Regions from separate parts of the Mesorhizobium sp. M1409 genome, predicted to be linked through region 1. Evidence: predicted binding sites of a transcription regulator. Region 1 holds the regulator's gene; each other region holds the start of a gene.
What was found. Region 1 encodes LexA, which represses DNA repair genes until DNA is damaged. Its sites were predicted from a motif close to TGTTCNNNNTGTGTTCNG; they were not measured.
Positions count from the first base shown of each region.

Region 2: a site for LexA is predicted at 3,521-3,538, ahead of NKG99_RS25885 (single-stranded DNA-binding protein). Genes of this name have one in related genera too.
Region 3: a site for LexA is predicted at 2,541-2,558, ahead of NKG99_RS18345 (DNA recombination protein RmuC). Genes of this name have one in related genera too.

Region 1 is NZ_JAMYKV010000035.1:29,527-35,453, forward strand. Features, by position in the region: gene NKG99_RS23775 (ComEC/Rec2 family competence protein) at 1-2,006, shown strand, start outside; gene lexA (transcriptional repressor LexA) at 2,003-2,755, opposite strand; gene kynU (kynureninase) at 3,201-4,448, opposite strand; gene kynA (tryptophan 2,3-dioxygenase) at 4,531-5,367, opposite strand; gene NKG99_RS23795 (AMP-binding protein) at 5,364-5,927, opposite strand, start outside.
Region 2 is NZ_JAMYKV010000041.1:10,008-15,934, forward strand. Features, by position in the region: gene uvrA (excinuclease ABC subunit UvrA) at 1-870, opposite strand, end outside; gene NKG99_RS25865 (hypothetical protein) at 1,585-1,878, opposite strand; gene NKG99_RS25870 (ATP-dependent Clp protease proteolytic subunit) at 1,963-2,568, opposite strand; gene NKG99_RS25875 (SRPBCC family protein) at 2,592-3,101, opposite strand; gene NKG99_RS25880 (ArsR/SmtB family transcription factor) at 3,098-3,412, opposite strand; gene NKG99_RS25885 (single-stranded DNA-binding protein) at 3,637-4,158, shown strand; partial or broken gene NKG99_RS36005 (DUF2306 domain-containing protein) at 4,202-4,348, shown strand; gene NKG99_RS25890 (OsmC family protein) at 4,659-5,084, shown strand; gene NKG99_RS25895 (MarC family protein) at 5,130-5,759, opposite strand; gene NKG99_RS25900 (hypothetical protein) at 5,902-5,927, opposite strand, start outside.
Region 3 is NZ_JAMYKV010000022.1:58,974-64,900, reverse strand. Features, by position in the region: gene truA (tRNA pseudouridine(38-40) synthase TruA) at 1-165, opposite strand, end outside; gene NKG99_RS18360 (GNAT family N-acetyltransferase) at 177-686, opposite strand; gene fmt (methionyl-tRNA formyltransferase) at 683-1,636, opposite strand; gene def (peptide deformylase) at 1,957-2,487, opposite strand; gene NKG99_RS18345 (DNA recombination protein RmuC) at 2,591-3,862, shown strand; gene NKG99_RS18340 (GFA family protein) at 3,884-4,288, opposite strand; gene NKG99_RS18335 (cation diffusion facilitator family transporter) at 4,351-5,316, opposite strand; gene NKG99_RS18330 (transglutaminase-like domain-containing protein) at 5,464-5,927, opposite strand, start outside.

The DNA.
Region 1 (5,927 bases):
TCGGCCTGCTCACCGCAAAGGTCGAGACATGGCGGGCGGGAACGCAGATGCTGGGCTCGGAAATCTCGACGCAAGTGACCGGCCGCGTCGTTTCGCTCGACCGGATGGAGAGCGGTCGTATCCGGCTGACCATCGACGTCACATCGACCGCAAGGCCGAAACTGCGCTATGCGCCGGAGCGGGTGCGACTTTCGGCGCGAAAGATCCCGGCGGACGTGATCGCCGGCTCCCTGATCACTGGATATGCCAAGCTGTTGCCGCCGACCGGGCCTGTGCGGCCGGACAGCTACGACTTCTCCTTCGACAGCTATTTCGCCGGCATCGGCGGCAGCGGGTTCTTTCTCGGCAATCCAAAACTTATCGTCACCGATGACGGCGACATGCCGCTATCGGACCGCCTTTCCTCGGGGATAGAAAAAGCCCGTGAAGCGATTGCCGACCACATCAGGGGCAGCGTCGGTGGCGCCGAGGGCGAGATCGCGGCGGCGCTGATCGTCGGCGTGCGCGCCGGCATTCCCGATGACATCAACGAAGCTATGCGGCGTACCGGCATCTACCACATCATCTCCATTTCCGGACTGCATATGGCGCTCGTCGCCGGCACCATCATGGGGTTGCTGCGCGGCGCCTTCGCCTTGTTTCCGGACTTTTCCGCGCGTCGTCCGGTCAAGAAATACGCCGCCGTCGCGGCACTGTTCTCGATCGCCGCCTATCTCATCATCTCAGGCATCGTCGTCGCCGCCGAGCGCAGCTTCATCATGCTGGCGGTGATGCTGATTGCCGTGCTGTTCGATCGGGCGGCACTCACCATGCGCAATCTAGCAATTTCGGCGATCGCCGTCATCGTGGTGTCGCCGCATGAAGTGGTCGGCCCGAGTTTTCAGATGTCCTTCGCCGCAACCGCGGCGCTGGTCGGCGCCTATGCCGGCTGGTCGGAGCATCGTGCGGGAAAGACGAGACCACCGCCGCCAAAGCGGTCGCTGCCTGGTTTCCTGACGCGAAAATTCCTGCTGGCGGCAGGCGGCCTTTCCATGACTTCCATCATCGCCGGCGGCGCCACTGCGCTGTTTGCCATCTGGCATTTTCAGCGTGTGTCGCCGCTCAGCCTGTTCGCCAATCTGGCGATCATGCCGATCGTATCACTGGTCGTCATGCCTTTCGCCGTCCTCAGCGCACTGGCGATGCCATTCGGCGCCGACGGCCCCTTTCTTTATGTAATGGGCAAAGGCCTGACGGCGATGATCGCGATGTCCGGATGGATTTCCGAGCGTTCGCCAGTCGACGCAATCGGCTTGATTTCGCAGCAGTCTGTCCTTCTGGTGGCGATTGCCCTTGTCATCGCGACGATGGCGACGACATGGCTGCGGCTGGCAGCTCTTCCTTTCGCGCTTGCCGGCCTGCTGACGGTCTCGGACACGCGCGCACCCGACGTGCTGATCTCGGAGGACGCAAGGCTGGTTGCGTTGCCGATCGGCGGCGGCGAACTCGCGGTCAGCCGGGCCAGGCCGAACGAATTCACCGTCGACAACTGGAAGCGTGCGCTGACATCCGAAAGCATCATCGTGCCGGAGGTGTTCGACGAAGGCGACGGTCAATTCGACGTCGCTGATGCGGCTGAAATGCCGCCGGGAGCACCGTTCTATTGCACTTCAGGCGTTTGCGTCGCCAGGCATCCGTCCGGCGCGTTCATTGCCTATGTCGAGGACCGAAAAGACACCTGGAAAGCCTGTGGTTTCGCCGACCTGATCGTCATCAATGACGCGACGGCCTATGACGCCTGTCACAACCCGCTGGTTCTCGTTATCACCAAACGGCAACTGGCCCGCAAAGGCAGTGCTGCCGTCTTCTTCGATCGCCAATCGGCGACCGCGCCGGCGACAATCAGCTTCGCCGTGGACAGGCCATATCGGCCCTGGCACGCGCAACGCAAGTTTTCACGCGAGGCGAGGGGACTGCCGCCCTTCAAGAGACCCGAGAAGCCAGTCGTTGAACCGCAGCTGCCTTAGTAGCGGCGGATCAGGCCAACGAGCTTGCCCTGCACCTTGACCCTGTCTGGCCCGAAAATACGGGTTTCATAGGCCGGATTGGCGGCTTCGAGAGCAATCGAGGCGCCCTTGCGGCGGAACCGCTTCAGCGTCGCTTCCTCTTCATCCACCAGCGCCACGATGATCTCGCCAGGGCTCGCCGTATCGGCATTGCGGATGATGACGGTGTCGCCGTCGAAGATGCCGGCCTCGATCATCGAGTCGCCCTTGACCTCCAGCGCATAGTGCTCGCCGCCCATGATCATGTCTGGCGGCACCGAGATCGAATGCGTCTGGTGCTGGATGGCATCGATCGGCACACCGGCGGCGATGCGCCCCATCACGGGGATCGACACGGCGGCGACCACGTCGTCGTCATTGCCTGCTGAAGACATCCGCGAAGACGCTGGCCTGATCTGCCGGCCAAGGCCGCCCTGGCCGAGACTGGCCTGACCAAGACTGCCCTGGATGACGCTTGGAGAGAACTTCTTTGCCGCGTTGAGGCCGGGTGCGATCGAGTCCGGCAGCCGCAGCACTTCCAGCGCGCGTGCCCGGTTGGGCAGCCGGCGAATGAAGCCGCGCTCTTCCAGTGCCGTGATCAAACGATGAATCCCGGATTTGGAGGCAAGGTCGAGCGCCTCCTTCATCTCGTCGAAGGATGGCGGAATGCCGCTTTCCTTCAGGCGTTCATGGATGAACATCAGCAGTTCGTGTTGCTTGCGCGTCAGCATGGCGGCCCCCAGGGTACCTGAAACCAGAATCGGAAAAACAAACCCAGAACAAACACTATCTGTTCCAGTTGTGTTCCGCAACTGTTTAAAGTTTAATGAATTTATTAAGGGGGTCGAAATTATTGGCGCTCGCCAGCGGGCCTCGTCGACGGCTGTATGCCGTCACAATGCGCTTGCCGGCATTGAAATTGTTATGGTTAATGGGCTGTGGCCCACCCTTGGCTCAAGCCTGGCATGAGCTGCCCATGGATCCGCGACGGGCGCATTTCCAGCTTTCCGGGCGTTCGTTTGCCGTGAACGAAACGAAGCCAAAATGCCAACCTTGGTTAATCTATTGCAGCCTGCGCTGGCTACCAGCGGCGAACGCATTCGCGAGCCGAAAAATTCGTCCTCCGTCATCCGACCTGGGGGCAAGACGCGACGACAGATCGTCGGGACGGCCGCGTCAGGTTACGGCCTCCTTGACGGCGAAACGCTGGTCCTTCCATGCACTCGTGCGCAGAATGTCTTCCAGCACCTCGACCGCCAGCCACACGTCCTTGTAGCCGACATAGAGCGGCGTAAATCCGAAACGGATGGTTGACGGCGCGCGGAAGTCACCGATCACGCCGCGCTCGATCAGCGCCCGCATGATTTGATAGCCATGATCGTGAAGGAACGACACCTGGCTGCCGCGCCTGGTCGCGTCGCGAGTGCTCTCCAGCGTGAGACCATAGGCGCCGCACTTCGCTTCGACGAGCTGGATGAACAGTTCGGTCAGCGCGACGCTCTTCTTTCGCAATGCCGCCATGTCGACGTCGTTCCAGATGGCAAGCGCGCCTTTGAGCGCCCGCATCGACAGGACCGGCTGCGTGCCGCACAGAAAGCGGCGGATACCGGTGCCGGCAACATAACCCCGTTCGAAGGCAAAGGGCCGTGCATGCCCCCACCAGCCGCTGAGTGGCTGGCTGATCTCGCCGTGGTGGCGCTGGGCGGCATAGATGAAGGCTGGCGCGCCCGGACCGCCGTTGAGGTACTTGTAGGTGCAGCCGACAGCGAAATCAGCATTTGCATGATCGAGCTCGACCGGCAGAGCGCCCGCGGTGTGGCAGAGATCCCAAACGATCAGCGCTCCGGCCGCATGAGCCTTGCGCGTCAGCGCCGTCATGTCGCGCAGTTCACCGGATTTGTAATTGACGTGGTTGACCAGCACCACCGCGACGCTTTCGTCGATCAGCTCTTCGATGGTTGGCGCGTCGACGCCCGCGAGGCGCAGCAAGGCGCCATCCCGGGTCGAGGCCACGCCTTCGGCGATGTACAGGTCGGTGGGAAAACTGTCACCCTCGGCGACGATGGCCAACCGGCCGGGCCGCATCTCCATCGCCGCATGCAACACCTTGTAGATGTTGGTCGACGTCGTGTCGCAGACGACGGTCTGGCCGGCCGCGGCTCCGATCAGACGTCCAAGCTGATCGCCGAGTTCGATCGGCATCTCGAACCATCCGGCTGTATTCCAGGCCCGGATGAGATCCTGGGCCCATTCCTGGGCCGCCGCTTGCTGCAGCTCGCCGAAAACGGCATGTGATGCCGCCCCAAGTGAATTGCCGTCGAGATAGATCACCCCCTCCGGCAAAATGTAACGATCGCGCATGGCACGCAGCGGATCCGTGGCATCCATCGCTTCGATCGCAGCGAGATCAGGAATTCCACTCATGGTCGTTCAGTCCTCGGTTGTTCGCGAAGGGTTCCCGCTGCAAGCGCGTCCCCTCGGTGTGCCTGTTCTCATTTCGATGATGTCAGAGCCGGGTGCGGACCGTCCACAGCTCCGGGAACAGCACGACCTCGAGCATCTTCTTCAGGTACGAAGCACCCGACGTGCCGCCGGTGCCGCGTTTCAGGCCGATGATGCGCTCGACCGTGGTGACATGATTGAAGCGCCAACGGCGGAAATAGTCCTCGAAGTCGACCAGCTTCTCGGCCAGTTCGTAGAACATCCAGTAGCGCTGCGGGTCGCGGTAGATGGTCTGCCAGGCGACCAGGACCTCTTCATTCTCGGTTCGCGTCTCACGCCAGTCCGTGCGCCTGGCATCAGCGCCGATATCGAATCCGTTGCGCGCCAGGAGCAGCAGCGCTTCGTCGTAGAGCGACGGCTCCGCCAGGATCGCCTCCAGCTTTCCGCTGAGGTCTGGCCGGTGCTTGTGCGGCCCGAGCATGGCGAGGTTGCGGTTGCCGGCCATGAACTCGATGGCGCGATACTGCCAGGACTGGAAACCCGAGGACTGGCCGAGCGCGTCGCGGAACTCGGTGTATTCGCTGGGCGTCATCGTCCGCAGCACGTCCCAGGCGTTGTTCAACTGCTCGAAGATGCGGGCGACGCGCGACAGCATCTTGAAGCTCGGCTCGAGGCGGTCGGCGCGGATCGAACGGATCGCGGCACCAATCTCGTGCAGGGCGAGCTTCATCCACAGTTCGGAGGTTTGATGCTGGATGATGAACAGCATCTCGTCATGCGCCGACGACAGCGGCGTCTGCGCCTCCAGCACCTTTTCCAGATGCAGATAGTCGCTGTAGGACATGCGCTCCTTGAACGACATCTGTGCGCCTTCGGACGCCGGATCGTATGGTTCGCTCAATTGATTTTCTCCGTGCGCAGCCGGAAGCGCTGGATCTTGCCGGTCTGGGTCTTGGGCAGAGCGGCGATGAATTTCACCGATCGCGGATATTTATAGGGCGCGATCGTTGCCTTGACGTGATCCTGCAGACGCTTGGTCGTCAATGCGTCAGGCGCTACGCCCTGCACCAGCACGACATGCGCCTCGACGATCTGGCCGCGTTCGGCATCGTCCGCGCCGATCACCGCGCATTCGGCGACGTCAGGATGCGACAGGAGTGCTGCCTCGACCTCGGGTCCGGCAATGTTGTAGCCGGCACTGACGATCATGTCGTCGGAGCGTGCGGCGAAATGGAAGAAGCCGTCTTCGTCCTGGGTGAAGGTGTCGCCGGTGAGGTTCCAGCCGTCGCGCACGTATTCTTTCTGCCTGTCATCGGCCATGTAGCGGCAGCCGGTCGGGCCTCGCACCGCCAGCCTGCCGGTTGTGCCGCGCGGCACCTCGCGCATCTCGTCGTCGACGATGCGCGCCTCGTAGCCGCCCACCGGCTTGCCGGTCGAAGCGGGCTTCATGTCGATGAGGCG
Region 2 (5,927 bases), on a different contig from region 1:
GAACGAGAACAGGCGCGGTTCGATTTCCGGAATGGTGAAGCCGGAGACCGGGCAAGCAAATTTTTCCGAGAACAGGATGCGCTCATGCGTCTCGTTCTTCGACTTGTTGACCGAATCCTCGCCGGTCTGGCTGGAGTCGAGCGGCTTGTCGGCGAATTCGGCTACCGCCAACCCATCGGCCAGCTTCAGCGCCGTTTCGATGGAGTCGGCGAGCCGCGTCGCCAGATCGCCGCGCACGACGATGCGGTCGACGACGACGTCGAGGTCGTGCTTGTACTTCTTGTCCAGCGCCGGCACGTCGGCGATCTCGTAGAAGACGCCGTCGACCTTGACGCGTTGAAAGCCCTTCTTCTGCAGTTCCAGCAGTTCCTTGCGGTACTCGCCTTTGCGGCCGCGCACCATCGGCGCCAGGATGAACAGGCGCGTGCCTTCCTCGACCGCCAGCACGCGGTCGACCATCTGCGAAACCGTCTGACTCTCGATCGGCAGGCCGGTGGCCGGCGAATAGGGGATGCCGACGCGCGCGAACAACAGGCGCATATAGTCGTAGATCTCGGTGACGGTGCCGACCGTCGAACGCGGGTTCTTCGAGGTGGTCTTCTGCTCGATCGAGATGGCAGGCGACAGGCCGTCGATCTGGTCGACGTCAGGCTTCTGCATCATTTCGAGGAATTGCCGGGCGTAGGCCGAAAGGCTTTCGACATAGCGGCGCTGGCCTTCGGCATAGATGGTGTCGAAGGCAAGCGACGACTTGCCGGAACCCGACAGGCCGGTCATGACAATCAGGCTGTCACGCGGCAGGTCGAGATCGACATTCTTCAGATTGTGTTCGCGCGCCCCGCGAATGGAAAGATATTTATGGTCGGCCATCGCCGGTCGCCGCCTCAGAATCTGGAATTTCCTGGAATGGCGGGTTTTCCCAGCCATCCCCTATGTAGGTAGTTTTGCCGCCACGTCGAGAGACGCCACAATTCCCGACAAAAGCCGTTTAAGCGTCTTTCGCGTGAACGGGCAAGTAGAAAGAACAAAGACCGAACACGCTCCTGACAAAGCTGTGCAAAAACTGACTTGCACGTAACCTCCCGACGATCACATTTTTCGGTAACCGGCTATTGAAGCTTGACGGGCGCCGGCTCCTGGAGGCAAGCTTCGGCAGTCAACGAAGCCGGCCGTCTTTCGATGGTCTCGCCGCCCAGAGGCGGCCTGCGAGATGCCGCAGGCATTAGCGATTTGTGCTTCGGACGACAACGTCGCAATGGACAAAAAGGAGCGGAGCTATGACGCCACCGGATCGTCCCACAGGGTTCCAGTCGTTACTGGAGCGGCGGCAGGCATAAGTGCCAGGGTTTAGCGTTTGCGCCACCCGACAAACCGTGACCTGCCATACCCCGTAAAAATCAGAGACTGCAGTCGGATCGTCGGCTGACGCCGCGTTGCATCCGAAATCTTGTGCCGGCAGTACGCCCCCGGTAGAAGTTGGATTTTAGATCCAAAAAGGCCCCGTCCGTTTGCGCAAAGCACGGCGGGGCCGTTTTATGTGCGGATGTCTTGTTGGCGATATGCCAGCGCAGCACGCCGGCACCACTATCGGTGGCGGGGCTGCCCGATTGAGCCGGCTCCGAGATCGACGGTAATGCTGCCGGAAATCCTGACATCCGTATCGCCGATCTTGAACTGGCCGTTGCCGTTGCCGGGATATGCATCGTCGGGTTCGGGAGCCGGCTTGGCGATGCGATAGTCGCCGGCCACGCCGGGCAGGGCGCCTTTTTGCGCCTGCGCCGAGCTGTCGCCGGCGAAGGCCGTGCCGCTCGAAAGGCACACGAGCGCTACAACGGCGATGACACGGTGCAATGTTCTGGGTGGATGAGTGTCGATCATCCCAGGACTATAGTGGCGTGCCGGCGACGGGACCAGACCGGCATCATCAAATCTTCGAAAGCCGGCAGGAAGCCGGGCCTGGCTTTATGCCGCCTTTTTTCGCGTGTCGAAAACGTGGTCGACGATGCCCCAGGTCTGGGCCTCGCGGGCGGTCATGAAGTGGTCGCGGTCCAGCGTGCGTTCGACCTCCTCATAGGTGCGTCCGCAATGCTGCGCATAGAGCCCGGCCATGTGCCGTTTCGTCTGGACGATGCGCTCGGCATGGCGCTGGATGTCGGAGGCTTGGCCCTGGAACCCGCCCAGCGGCTGATGCAGCAGGATGGTGGCGTTCGGCAGCGAGATACGACGCCCCGGTGTGCCCGCCATCAGCAGGAAAGAACCCATCGAGGCGGCAAAGCCCATGCACACGGTCGACACCGGGCAGCTGATGTATTGCATCGTGTCGTAGATGGCGAAGCCGCTGGTCACCACGCCGCCCGGCGAGTTGATATAGAGCGAGATCTCCTTGTCGGGATTGTCCGATTCCAGCGACAGCAACTGCGCGCAGACCAGCGCCGAGATGTCGTCGTTGATCTCGCCATTGATGAAGACGATGCGCTCGCGCAGCAGCCGCGAGAAAATGTCGAAGGCGCGTTCGCCGCGGCTCGATTGCTCGATTACCATCGGCACCAGACTGGCAACACCGCTCATGATCTTCTCTCCATTGTCCTTGTTCAGGCTGCGCGCAGCAAGCGGCGAAGCGTGTTTGCGGCGATCGGCTTGCGTGTACCGTTGGCGTCGAGCGAAAGCCGGCAGCTAGCGCACGCCATGGCGACAGCGGGCATTGCCTTGCGGGCGAAGCCGTCATGGACGATGCGCAGATGGGTGCCGCCGGAAACGGTTCGGGCAAGTGTGAAGGTGACAATGCTGTCCAACGGGCCGTCGAGGCGATCCTGCCGCGCGGCGTCGCCTGGCTGCTCCCGCCAGGAATAGCGCAGCAGCTTCTCCGGCTCGGCGTCGAGGATTTCGCATTCGATCGCCGCATCCGGCCCGGCGAAGGCAAAACGATTGCCGGTCTCCGGCCTGATGTCGTTCGGCATCATCCATGCGGCGAGCAGCTCCGGCACGGTCAGGGCCCGCCACACCTTTTCCGGCGGCTCGGCAAGGTCGTACTCGAACTCGATCGCATCGGGAGAGATCTCGCGATGGTTTTGGTCGGCTTTCATCGATCGAACGTTCGTCATTGGTCCATGTCCTTCAAAACCGCCTTCAATCTTTCGATGCGTTCCGGCCAGAAGGTCCGGTAGCGTTCGATCCAGGAGAGCAAGGGGGCGAGCCCCTGCGGATCGGCGCGGTAAAAAGCATTGCGGCCGGCACGTCGTTCGACCACCAGGCCGGCGCCGCGCAGCACCGCCAGATGCTGTGACACCGCCGGTTGCGACACCGTCATGCCGGTGCGCAATTCCGATACCGTCATTTCACCAGCGGCGAGCCGCTCAAAGACGGCGCGGCGCGTCGGGTCGGCCAGGGCCCGGAAAATCTCTGCTTCGATCATGACAAAAGCATAAGTGGATACTTATCGATTTGGCAAGCGTTCTTTTCAAACCCATATGTGGGCTTCCGGCGATGCTGCCATTCCTTGACAATAAGCGGCAGTGCGGATAAGAACGAAAAGGGAACAAAAACCTTGTGGGAAAAGCCAGCCTTAGCAGGCGGCCGACGCCCGCAGCCTGTAAGGTGCTGCGACAAAAATTGGTTTTGGATGAGCGGAGAAATATCATGGCGGGTAGCGTCAACAAGGTCATTCTGGTCGGTAATCTCGGTGCGGACCCTGAAATCCGCCGCCTGAACTCGGGCGAGCCGGTCGTCAACATCCGCATCGCGACGTCGGAAAGCTGGCGCGACAAGAATTCCGGCGAGCGCAAGGAAAAAACCGAGTGGCACAACGTCGTCATCTTCAATGAGGGCATCGCCAAGGTGGCGGAGCAGTATCTGAAGAAGGGCATGAAGGTCTATGTCGAGGGCCAGCTGCAGACGCGCAAATGGCAGGACCAGACCGGCGCCGACAAGTACACGACGGAAGTCGTGCTGCAGAAATTCCGGGGCGAGCTGCAGATGCTCGACGCACGCGGACAGGGTGAGGGCGGCCAGATCGGAGGCAATGCCGGTGGCAACAGCCGTGGTTCCGATTTCGGCCAGTCCAGCCCGAGCGAAGGCTTCAATCGCGGCGGCGGCGGTGGTGCCAAGAGTGGCGGCGGTGGCGGTTCGTCGCGCGAACTGGACGACGAAATCCCGTTCTGAGGACAATCGATCGTATTGAGGGGCAGTCACTGGAGAGGGGACAATGTCGCAGGACCCGCTGCTTGCCGCACCCTCTCCTATACCCTGGCATGCCTTTGCGGCCTTCGCCGCACTGGCGATAGGGCCAACGCAGTTGGCATTGCCGAAGGGAACGCCGAGCCATCGCATCGCGGGCTATGTGTGGGCCGCGCTGATGCTGGTCATCGCCGACTCGAGTTTCTGGATTCATCAGATCCGGCTCATCGGCCCCTCAGTCCGATCCATTTCCTGTCGATCCTGGTGCTGGTCACCGTGCCGCTGTGGCATGCTCACAATCACTGCATCGCCAGGATCGCAAGGCGATGATCGCGCTGTATGTCTTTGCATTGGCCGGCGCCGGCATCTTCACGCTGTTGCCGGGCAGGGTCGTGCACGACGTCGTCTTTGGCGTCGCGCGAGCCGGGCCGTGATCCTCTTCGGTTTTAGAGGCGGATGACCGAAAAATTGGAAGGAAATGTCAGGTGAAAGCACGCGTAAAGTGGGTCGAGGAGCGCACCTTCGTCGGTGAGTCCGGCAGTGGCCACAAGGTCGTGTTCGGAACCGCGCCCGGACCGGCAGGCAAGACGCCAGGCCCGAGCCCGATGGAACTGGTGCTGATCGGGACCGGCGGCTGTTCGGCCTATGATGTCGTCCATATTCTAGAAAAGGGCCGCGAAGCGGTCGAGGATTGCGTGGTCGAGCTCGACGCCGACCGGGCCGAAACAGAGCCCAGGGTGTTCACGCGCATTCACATGCATTTCGTGGTCAAGGGCCGGGCGCTGTCCAGCGACAAGGTCAGGCGGGCGATCGACCTTTCGATCGAAAAATATTGCTCGGCTTCGGCGATGCTGGCCAAGACCGCTGCGATCACTCACGACTTCGAAGTGATCGATACGGCGGTGAAGTAGGCAGTAGGCAGTAGGCAGTAGGCAGTAGGCAGTAGGAACTGCCGTTCACCCCGCCATCAGCGCCTTGATGCCGTCGGCGACGAACTGCACGGCCAGTGCCGCCAGGATAACGCCGAGCAGCCGGGTCAGGATCGAGCGCCCGGTCTGGCCGAGGATGCGGTCGATGCGTTCCGACAGCACGAACACCAGATAGGTGATGGCGAGGCAGACGAAGATGATGCCGACCAGGGCCGCCTGCGCGGCAAATCCCTGAAAGGAACCGGAGAGCAGCACCGTCGCCGAAATCGCGCCGGGCCCGGCGATCAGCGGGATCGCCAGCGGGAAGGCAGCGATGTTGTGGATCATGTCCTTGGTGATGGCGACGTCGCCGATCTTCTCCTTGCGGTCCTGCCGGCGTTCGAACACCATTTCGAAGGCGATGAAGAACAGCAGGAAGCCGCCGGCGACGCGGAAGGCAGGCAGCGTGATGCCGAACACCGACAGGATCGAGGCGCCGGCAACCGCAAACAGCGCCATCACCAGGAAGCCGATGATCGAGGCGCGGACCGACACCTGCTGGCGCTCGTCGCGGTTCATGCCTCGTGTCACGGCGAGGAACAGCGGCGCCAGCCCGGGCGGATCGATGGTCACGAGAATGGTGACGAAGGCGTTGAACAGGCTGTCGAAGCTCGGCATCTCTGACCCCTCCCGCCGGGCAGGGCCCGTACCATGGCATTGGTAGAGCAAAGCCCGGTCGGTGGGAACAGTTTCGGGCATTCAACTTTTGAAAGCATGGGCGCGAAGGTTCGCGAGGCTTTCGAGCGGCTGCATTCCTCGATCATCGAACCACCCGCCGTGCCAGGA
Region 3 (5,927 bases), on a different contig from region 1:
CACGCCGGCATCGGTGCGGCCGGCGGCGCGCAGCCTGACCGCTTCGCCGCAGAATTTTTCGATCGCCTGCTCGATCGCCTGCTGCACCGAAGGCTGATCCGCCTGGTGCTGCCAGCCGGCAAACAGGCTGCCGTCATATTCGATGTCGAGGCGAAAACGCGGCAATTTGCACTCGCCTAGGCGGCGAGTGCCGAGCCGAAGGCCGAGGCGTAGACCAGTCTGCCGGCTTCCGGGGCATCGCCCCAGGCCAGTGCCTGCAGTGCCTCGCCCTGATACTCGCTCTCGAACTTTTCGGCGCGTGCATGGCTGTAGCCGAAACGGCTGTAATAGGCCGGATCGCCCAGCACCACGGCCAGCGTCTCGCCGCCATCCCGGAGACGGATATGTGCCTCGCGGATCAGCGCGCCGCCGATGCCGCTGCCATGGAACGAGGGCTCCACCGCCAGCGGTGCCAGCGCCACGGCCGCGAAGTTCTTGCCGCCGCTCTGGACGAACAGCCGGGAAAACAGGATATGGCCGACCACCTGGCCGTCGTCTTCCGCCACCAGTTCGGCAACGGCGTCGCCGCCGGTCACCAGCGCGTCGACCAGCCCGGCCTCCGCCTGCTGGCCGAAAGCGTGCTCCTCGACGAGGCGAATGGCCTCGCGATCTCGCGGCGTCGCCGCGCGTATCGACATCATGCTCATGAGAATTTCATTCCCTTTTCGATCTTGGCCCCGCGCAGGAATTCCGACGCGGCGGCGGGCCTTCCGCCCGCCCGTTGAACTTCGACCAGCCTGATCGCGCCTGTCCCGCAGGCGACAGTCAGCCGGTCATCGAGAATTCCTCCCGACTCGCCCAAATCTTCCGAAAGCGACAGGCCTTGCGGTAGCGTCGAGCGAAGCAGTTTCAGCCGTTCCGGGCGGCCGCCAATTCCTATCTCCGACCAGGCGCCGGGAAAGGGCGACAGGCCACGAATATGATTGTGGACCTCGCTCGCCGAGCGAGTCCAGTCCACGCGCGTCTCGGATTTATCGATTTTCTTGGCGTAGGTCACCCCATCCACAGCTTGTGGGGTAAATGTCAGGGTGTTCCTTTCCAGTCGCGCTAGCGCTTCCACCATCAGGGCTGCGCCGACACTCATCAACCGATCATGCAGATCGCCGGCAGTCATATCGGGTTCGATGGTACATTTTTCAACCATTCCGACCGGGCCAGTGTCCAGGCCCCCTTCCATGCGCATCACCATCATGCCGCTTTCCAAGTCACCGGCCATGATGGCGCGCTGGATCGGCGCGGCGCCGCGCCAGCGCGGCAGAAGCGAGGCATGGCCGTTGATGCAGCCAAGCCGGGTTGCGTCCAGAATCGCCTTCGGCAGCAGCAAGCCATAGGCGACGACCACGGCGACATCGGCGTGCAAGGCACGGAAGGCGGCCTGCTCGGCCTCGCTCTTGAGCGATGTGGGCGTGCGCGTCTCGATGCCCAGCCGCTCCGCCTCGCGCTGCACCGGCGACGGCGTCAGTTCCAGTCCGCGCCGTCCGGCGGCGCGCGGCGGTTGCGTATAGACGGCGGCGACATCGTGACCGGCCTCGGCAATGGCGTGCAGCGTCGGCACCGAAAACTCGGGCGTGCCCATGAAGATGACGCGAAGGGGCATTTTTCTTTCGATATCCTGTCTTCTGCTCGCGCCGTGAGCCGGCTCAGGCACCCGCTTCAAACGGGTTTATGATCTTCAGGTCAAGGCCGTCAAAGTCGCGGGCGACCAAGTTCGCTTTTCCTTTCCGCTTCGATTTTGTCCATGATCTCGGCGTATTCATCGCCAATTGCGCTTTCAGCGACGAAAGCCGAGCGAATTGTGTGCCGCCAGTTCGATTTCGCGTTTCAAAGGCTCGGGAATGTCTCTGATCAGGAAGTCGGCCATCGGCATCTCCATTTGGTGCTGTGCCGCCGACATCAGGCCTGGAGTGGACTCCAGCCCTATCCCACCAGCTTGCCCGGCGCCTTGTCCCTGGCGAGCTTCTTGAATTTCTTCACCACCATGTCGCGCTTCAGCTTCGAGATGTGGTCGATGAACAAGACACCATTGAGGTGGTCGATCTCGTGCTGCAGGCAGGTCGCCATCAGGCCCTCTGCCTCCAACTCCTGCAATTTGCCGTCGCGATCGAGATATTTGACTCGCACGGCGGACGGGCGTTCGACCTCGGCATAATAATCGGGGATCGACAGGCAGCCTTCCTCGTAGACGGACCGCGCATCGGCGCTCTCCAGGATTTCCGGGTTGATGAAGACGTGCGGCGCCGGCTCTTCGTCTTCCTTGGCGAGATCGATCACCAGCATGCGCAGCGGCTCGCCGATCTGGATTGCGGCCAGCCCGATGCCGGGGGCGTCATACATGGTCGCCAACATATCGTCGGCCAATTTGCGCAAAGGTGCGTCGACGCGCTCCACCGGCTTGGAAACCTGGCGCAGGATGGGGTCGGGAAGGATGATGAGCGGCTTGATCGGCATGGCGTTCCACCTAAGACCTCCAGCGAAAAGCGTCAACCGCCGGGCTTGAGGCTCGTTCACGTTTTGATCTGTGTCAGCCGTGCGAATCATCTATGCTGTCCACATGAATGATCTGACCACCATCCTTTCAGAACCTGTCGCCCGGCTTGGCGCCACCACGATCACGCTCGGCCATGCGCTGGCCTTCGGCGCCTTTCTGTTCCTCAGCCTGTTCGTGGCGCTCGTCATCGCGCTATGGCGATCGGCCAAGGCGCGCGCCGTCGCCGCGGCCGAAGCCGCCGACCATGCCCGCGATGCCGAAACAAGGATGGCCGGCATTCTGCAATCGCAGGCCGAGATGCAGGGCCGCATGGGCGCCATCGCCGAAGTGTTCGGGGCACGGCAGGCGGAATTGACGCAGTCGATCGGCCAGCGTCTCGATGCCATGACCGGCCGCCTCGGCCAGACCATGACCGAGCAGACCAAATCGACGCATGAAAGCCTGGCCAAATTGCAGGAGCGGCTGGCGATCATCGATGTCGCGCAAGGTAACATCCAGTCGCTCGCCGGCCAGGTCGTGCAGTTGCAGGCGATCCTCTCCAACAAGCAGACGCGCGGCGCCTTCGGCCAGTCGCGCATGGAGGCGATCGTCGCCGACGGCCTGCCGCATGGCGCCTATGAATTCCAGGCGACGCTGTCGAACGGCAGCCGGCCCGACTGTCTGGTGAAGATGCCGAACGGCGCCCCGTCGCTTGCCATCGACGCGAAGTTTCCGCTGGAAGCCTGGAATGCCATCCGCGCCGCAGACGGCGCCGACTTGCAGAAGGTCGCCTCGCAGGCCTTCCGCCGCGACATCGAGATCCATGTCCGCGATATATCGGAAAAATACCTGATCCAGGGCGAGACCCAGGACACCGCCTTCATGTTCGTGCCGTCGGAATCGGTGTTCGCCGAGATCCACGAGAATTTCGAGGCGATCGTCCACAAGGCGCATCGCGCCCGTGTCGTCATCGTCTCGCCGTCGCTGCTGATGCTGTCGATCCAGGTCATTCAGGCGATCCTCAAGGACGCCCGCATGCGCGAACAGGCGCACCTGATCCAGGGCGAGGTCATCCGGCTGATGGAGGACGTTGCGCGTGTCGACGAGCGTGTGCGCAAGCTGCAGGTCCATTTCGGCCAGTCGGCCAAGGATATCGACGACATCCTGGTTTCGACGTCGAAGGTCACCAAGCGCGGCCAGAAGATCGAGGCGCTGGAATTCGGGGCGCAACCCGACGGCGATGCCGCCGCGGACGCAGCGTCACGGGCTCCCGCTGCGAAGGTCGACGCGGGCCCCCGCGTCGCCGATTCGAAAACCGGACAGCTCAGACTAAGGGTCGTCGAAGGCGACGACTGAGCGACGGCGCCGGATCCGCCCCTACTGCTCTTCCGTGGTCGTCATACCCGGGAATTCCGGCAGCCAGGGCAGCGCCGAGCGATGCCAGCTCTGCCTTCTCGGGACCAACTGTTCACGTTGCCGCGCCGTGCCGACCCGGATGCCATAAACCTTCGGCCCGTCGCCAACCGATGTGGCGTAGAGATGCGAGCCGCACTCGCCGCAAAAGCCCTGCGCGCGCTTGGCGCCGCTCGATCCTGTCTTGATATAGACCTTTGGCGCACCCTTGGTGATCCGGTACTGGCCTTCCGGCGCGCCCACGGTCACGCGAAAAGCCGTTCCGGTCAGTTGCTGGCAATCGATGCAGTGGCAGATTCCGGTGTTCTCCGGGTCGACCTCCGCCTCGTAGGTGATGGCGCCACAATGGCAGCCGCCGTCGATTTTCATCGTCGTTCCTCCAAAGTCTCTTTGATCTTAGCAAGGCAAGACCGTGAGGCAATGGCGCGGCGCTAGTCCAGCGCCGGATCGGACGCGGTCTCGATCAGCTTGCTCCGCTTTTCCCATGTGCCGGTGGTCTGCGGCTTGACGAATAGCCGCGTGATCTCCGGCATCTCCTTTTTCAGCCGCGCCTCCAGGCGCTCGACGCAAGCTTCGATCTCCGGCGCCGTCAGATGATCCTCGAACTCGATACTCAGGCCGGCAACGATCTCCGCCGGCCCCATATGGACGGTCAGGACGCCGTTCGCCTGCCGCACCGCCGGATCCTGCTGGGCGATCGCCAGCACCTGTCTCTGCACTTCGGGCGACGCCGGCTCGCCGATCAGCAGGCCCTTGCTTTCGCGGGCCAGGAAAATCGCCGTCGCGCCAAGGATCAGCCCAATACCGATCGAGGCGGCGCCGTCGAGTTCCGGCTTCTTCAGCAGTTCGGCCGCCAGGATGCCGGCAAAGGCGACGATCAGGCCGAGCAGGGCGGCACTGTCCTCGAACAGCACGGTATAGACGCTCGGATCCTTGCTCGATTGCACTGCCCGCAGCCAGCCCTGCTCGCCCTTCTGCTTGCGGAACTCCTTTAGCGCCACCAGCCATGAGCTGCCTTCGAACAGGAAAGAGAGGCCCAGGACGATATAGTTCACCTTGACGTTGGCGACCGGTTCCGGCGCCATGATGTGGATCACGCCCTCGTAGAACGAGACCCCGGCGCCCACGGCAAAGACGAGAAGTGCGACGATGAAGCTCCAGAAATAGAGTTCGCGCCCGTGACCGAGCGGATGCGTGCGGTCAGCCGGACGGGCGGCGCGATGCATGCCGTAGAGCAGCAAGCCGCCATTGCCGGTATCGACCATCGAATGCACGCCTTCCGACAGCATCGCCGAGCTGCCGGTGAAGAAGGCGGCGGCAAACTTGGTCAACGCGATGGCGAGATTGCCGGCCAGCGCCGCGTAGATCACCCTTTTTGAGCCGCCATGCCCAGCCATGGTGTGTGTCCCGTTAGATAAGCACCCAGCCTAACGGCCAGACGGCAGAAGCTCCACAGGCATCACAACGCACGAACCGCGGGCTCATTCAAGGCTGGCGTCCGTCAAAGACATTGCTGGTTAGAGATTGGCTGGCGGAAGACGGGGCTAGTCGACGATCTCTTCGGTCCACACCTTGAAGGCGGCGAGCGTGCCCGGCCCGAAAATATGGGTCAGCGGCACGTCGGCGGCGTCACGGCCGGAGGCGATCAGGATGCGGCCGATGCGCGGCGCATTGTTGCGCGGGTCGAAGACATGCCAGCGGCCGCCCAGATAAACCTCCATCCAGGCGCAAAAATCCATGCTCGCCCATGGCTTCGGCATGCCGATGTCGCTGATGTAGCCGGTGCAATAGCGCGTCGGGATGTTGAGTGCCCGGCAGAAGGTGACGGCAAGATGGGCGTAGTCGCGGCACACGCCGCTCTGTTCGCGATAGGCCTCCGCGGCGGTGCGTGTCGGCCGCGCGTTGCCGTAGTTGAAGACGATATGATTGTGGACGAAGTCGCAGACCGCCTGGACGCGTGGAATGCCAAGCGGCGTATGCCCAAACAGTCGCCATGCCTCGCTCGCCA